Regions from separate parts of the Lactiplantibacillus argentoratensis genome, predicted to be linked through region 2. Evidence: riboswitches for the same ligand, from Rfam matches in the RefSeq annotation. Region 2 holds a riboswitch; the other holds the start of a gene.
What was found. Region 2 has a riboswitch for thiamine pyrophosphate ahead of V7R88_RS00950 (ECF transporter S component). Riboswitches for the same ligand answer to the same signal wherever they lie in the genome.

Region 1 (2,402 bases), 100 kb from region 2:
GAGGTCCAATTTACTGATAGTTACCACTTGATTACTTGGAAAGTGGTCCGGAGTTGCTAATACACAGACAAGCTGGCCATTGTAAGCTAAGCGCGGTAAGTCCGCATCAGCATGACCAATGGTATTAATGATCAGATCAACACCGTGCTGCTGCGTTAGGTCTTGAATGCGTGTGGTCACATCTTCATGATGGTAATCGATTTGAGCATCGGGATGCAGCGGTGCCACGAAGGCTTGCTTGGCCTTTGAAACGGTCGTGAAGACGGTCTTGCCAGCAGCCTTAGCGAGTTGAATAGCCATACTGCCTACACCGCCCGCACCTGCATGGATCAGCACAGTTTGCGCGGCATTTAAATTGGCTTTGCGCAGGAGGGCCTGATAAGCCGTCAATCCAGCGCAGAGACTAGCGGCGGCTGCTTCAAAGCTCACAGTCGTTGGAATCTTAGCTAGCACGGCTGCTGGTAAACTCACGTATTCGGCAAACGTCCCATTATTGGCGAGATTAGCGTGCCCACAAACTCGTTCGCCAGGCCGAAAATTAGTGACCTCAGCGCCAACCGCCTCCACGATTCCAGCTGTGTCTAGTCCTAGTGTGTGTGGATATTGCCAGGCGGCGTTACCCGCCGCAACTAATTTAAAATCTACCGGATTGAGCCCGACTGCTTGGGTCTTGATCAACACCTCAGTTGGCCCGAGGTTGGGCATGGGCCGTTCTTGCCATTGAAGCTGTTCCATAGTTTGAGCGGATGGATCTGGCACAACAAGTGCTTGCATCTTCAATCACTCTTTTCTTAAAGGCATATTTGCTTTTTATTATAACCGGTCGCGGCGGTGAATTTAAACTTTAATGCCTAATTAATTAAGTAGCAATGAGGGTGATTCGGCTAACGGAAAGATTGACGTTAGCGGTTACAATCGTTAGACTAAGGTTAGTAATTGAATATTTTTAAACACTAGGGGTGTCCAAAAATGGGCTGAGATGGTGCTGTAAGTACCGATCCCTTTGAACCTGTAAGCTCAAACTTGCGTAGGAAAGTGTCACAGCTAATGTTAGCGGCCACTGGATCAATGCATGTTGATTGGTGGCCGTTTTTAATTGGCGTGACGGTCAATGAGGAGGAGAATTGCTATGGAATTACAATTATTGAATACTTTACGGGATCACAATCCGATTGTTTTTAACATTGCCAATTTTGTTACGGTTCAAGACGTTGCCAATGGGCTAAACGCGTTAGGGGCCTCGCCAATTATGTCAGCTGAAGTCCAAGAAGCGGAGACGATGGTCCAAATTGCCGGGGCAGTTTGCATTAATTTAGGAACCCTGACCACCACCCAGATTGATCAAATGCGGGTGGTTGGTAAGCTTGCTAATCAGTATCATAAGCCAGTCGTTCTTGATCCGGTGGCCGTCGGGGCGGTCCCTTATCGTAAAGAAGTCGCGCTAGGCTTACTATCTGATTTTCAAGTCGATGTTATTCGGGGCAATGCTGGTGAAATTGCGGCATTGGCAGGCATGGATTGGCAAGCGAAGGGCATTGATGCGGGAAGCGGTCAGGGCGACCTGGTTGAAATTGCTCAAGCTTGTGCACAGCAATTCCAATGCTGTGTCATATTGTCGGGGCCTACTGATGTTATTACGGATGGTCAGCGCGTAGTTAAAGTCGCTAATGGTACCCCGCTCTTCCAACGTCACGTGGGCTCGGGCGATTTACTTTCTAGTATCGTCGCGGCTTTTACAGCCGTTAGTTCAACCGATGTTTACCAGGCGGCGCAAGTGGCTTGCTTAGTCTTAGCGGGAGCGGGGGAACTTGTCGCCAGTCAGCTGACGGCCGATCGTCCCGCCACATTTGCCATTGATTTGATTGACCGGTTGAGCTTAGTGACAGTGTCAGAAATTCAAACAATTGCTAAAGTTGATTAAATATAATGAAGGGTCGCGAGATTTAATGAATGAATTTCCACAAGTGGCAACGATTGCTGGTACGGACAGTGGTGGCGGTGCCGGTGTCATGGCCGATTTAAAAACGATGCAGGCACGTCACGTTTTTGGTACCGCGGTAGTCGTTGCCGTGACAGCTCAAAATACATTGGGGGTCCAAGATTTTATGGCAATGCCAACGAAGCTCATTGACGAACAATTTGTTTCGTTAGCAGCTGACTTAGACATTCGCGCTTGTAAAACGGGGATGCTTGCGGATGCTGAACATGTCCATGCCGTCGTTGAGAACTTGAAACGAGTTGATTTTGGGCCGCTGACAGTTGATCCAGTCATGATTGCGAAAGGCGGGGCGGCGTTATTAGCCGCGGATGCGATTAAAACGGTTCGCGACGAACTGCTCCCGTTAGCGACTGTTGTGACGCCGAATTTGCCGGAAGCGGAACGATTAACCGGTCAGGCAATC
Region 2 (2,402 bases):
ACGGTATCCATGGCAAACTGCTGATTAGGATTCTGAAACATCATGGCAACGTGCTGAGCACGCTGATTAGCGGTGCTAGCAGTTAATGACTGACCATCAAAGGTAATGGTGCCGTAATCTGGAGTCAGGGGTAGTAAGCCTGCAATCAGCTTTAGGAGCGTCGACTTACCTGTTCCCGATGGCCCTGTCAATAGGATGAAGCTTTGCCGTGGTAGTGTTAGGTTAACGCGATCCAGAATGGGTGTCGACGCCTGTGGATAGGTGTAAGTTAAATTATTCAGCGCGATACTAGCCATTCGAGAAAGCCTCCATTTTATAAAGTGTATTAATGCGTTGATTTTAAAACATGACTGCGATCAAGTAGGTCCGTGATGGTTTTAGTTAACAGACCCCCGAAAACAAACATCGAAATAAAGCGAACGACCACGTATAAAACCAAGAGCCACAGCTGTAATTTATAGTAACCATTACGGGCAAGGTCCCAGCCAAAGGTGACCACAGTAGTTGTTGCGGCCGCAGCCGTTAAGCCTAACCAGTCATAGTGTTTGTAGCCAGTGACGATATAACCTAGTTCGGCCCCAAATCCTTGCACGACACCAGAAATCAATGTGGTGATTCCCCATTGACCACCGAAAAACATTTCGACGGTTGCTGCGAGGAGCTCACCTAGCGTTGCCGAACCCTTTAGTCGAATGAGGTAGCCAGCTAACATGCCGGGCATGCACCATAAGCCAAGTAGTAGTTCATTAGCCAGACCGCTTAGACCAAATGGTGTCAGGGCCGCACTTAAAATGTTATAAACAAAATTAGTCCCCATAAAGATGGCACCAAAGAAAATACCAATTAGTGCCAGTAAAATAATATCGTTCAAGTACCATGATTTAACCCATTTCATTGTTAAATCCTCCCAAAAGTAGTTTGTCATTCACGCATCCAAGCGACAAAAAACGCCTACCACGATTATCGGTGGCAGGCGGCTAAGTCTGAATTGATGGTTCCCCAAATAAAAGCATTGCTCCCTGCGCTGGCATTGTCCAGATTCAGGTTCAATGGGTATTATCTCAGCCGTGATGGCACCCCAGTTGCTATGAATGATACGTTTAGTGTAACGGATAATGACATTCAGTGCAATCAATTTTCCGGAAACTAAAGCAAAGTATGATGAAAAGTCACAATTTTGTGGTTTACTATGGATAAAGCAATGTATTTGGTTAATATTCTTAGGAGGGATCTCGATGGCAGAATCAGTGTATGATTTTACAGAAACTGAGATGAGTGGTGCGCCGCTTGACTTGTCACAATATCGCGGTCAGGTCTTGCTAATCGTGAATACGGCTAGCAACTGTGGCCTGGCACCACAGTTTAAAGGATTAGAAGAACTTTATCAGAAGTATCAGCAGGAGGGCCTAGTGGTCTTGGGATTGCCATCCAATCAATTTCATCAAGAAAAGGCGGATGACGATGAGACCCATGACTATTGTCAACGGCACTACGGGGTAACGTTCCCCATGACCAAACGGGTGATGGTTAATGGTGATGACGCTGATCCGTTATTTACTTACCTCAAACAGGCGGCGGGACATGGCCGAATCAAGTGGAATTTCACAAAATTCCTGATTGGTCGTGATGGCCGTGTGCTCGAACGCTATGCCCCAACGACCCGGCCGGCAACATTTGAAGCAGCGATTCGTGATGCCTTGGCTGATCGTTCAGAAGATTAACGATAAATTTAAAAATGATTGTTTAATTTAAAAGAAAGAAGTGGCTTAAGTTGGAAACTTATACGTTACGTGATGGTTTAACGGTACCTAAAATTGGCTTTGGAACATATAAACTGAATGGTGCTCATGGTGTGCAAGTGATCGACTCAGCGATTGATCGCGGCTACCGATTATTAGATACGGCCTTTAACTATGAAAATGAAGGGGCTGTTGGTGAAGCGGTTCGGCGTTCATCAGTACCGCGTTCGGAACTCTTGATTTCATCAAAACTTCCTGGTCGTCACCACACCTACGCGGAAGCTATCAATACGATTCAAGAATCATTATATCGAGCTGGCCTGGATTATTATGATTTATATTTGATTCATTGGCCTAATCCTAAGGAGGATCATTATGTTGAAGCTTGGCAGGCGCTGATTGATGCCCAGAAGTTAGGCTTGATTCGTTCGATTGGGGTCTCGAATTTCTTACCAGAACATTTAGAACGATTAAACAAAGAAACGGGTGTTTTACCCGTCATTAATCAGGTCGAATTACATCCGTACTTTAACCAGCAGGCACAACGGGATTATGATCAAGCACATGGTATTTTGACGCAAGATTGGAGTCCCCTTGGCCGGGCCAGTGAGATGCTTCAAAATGAGACGCTCAAAGAGATTGCAGCGCACTACCATAAAAACG

Region 1: linked by a shared signal. The riboswitch ahead of thiM (hydroxyethylthiazole kinase) and the one ahead of V7R88_RS00950 (ECF transporter S component) in region 2 are both predicted to bind thiamine pyrophosphate.

Annotation. Positions count from the first base shown of each region.
Region 1 is NZ_CP147647.1:111,938-114,339, forward strand. Features, by position in the region: gene V7R88_RS00500 (zinc-binding dehydrogenase) at 1-774, opposite strand, end outside; TPP riboswitch at 946-1,051, shown strand; gene thiM (hydroxyethylthiazole kinase) at 1,130-1,921, shown strand; gene thiD (bifunctional hydroxymethylpyrimidine kinase/phosphomethylpyrimidine kinase) at 1,947-2,402, shown strand, end outside.
Region 2 is NZ_CP147647.1:214,631-217,032, forward strand. Features, by position in the region: gene V7R88_RS00945 (ABC transporter ATP-binding protein) at 1-296, opposite strand, end outside; gene V7R88_RS00950 (ECF transporter S component) at 326-895, opposite strand; TPP riboswitch at 998-1,091, opposite strand; gene V7R88_RS00955 (glutathione peroxidase) at 1,236-1,721, shown strand; gene V7R88_RS00960 (aldo/keto reductase) at 1,772-2,402, shown strand, end outside.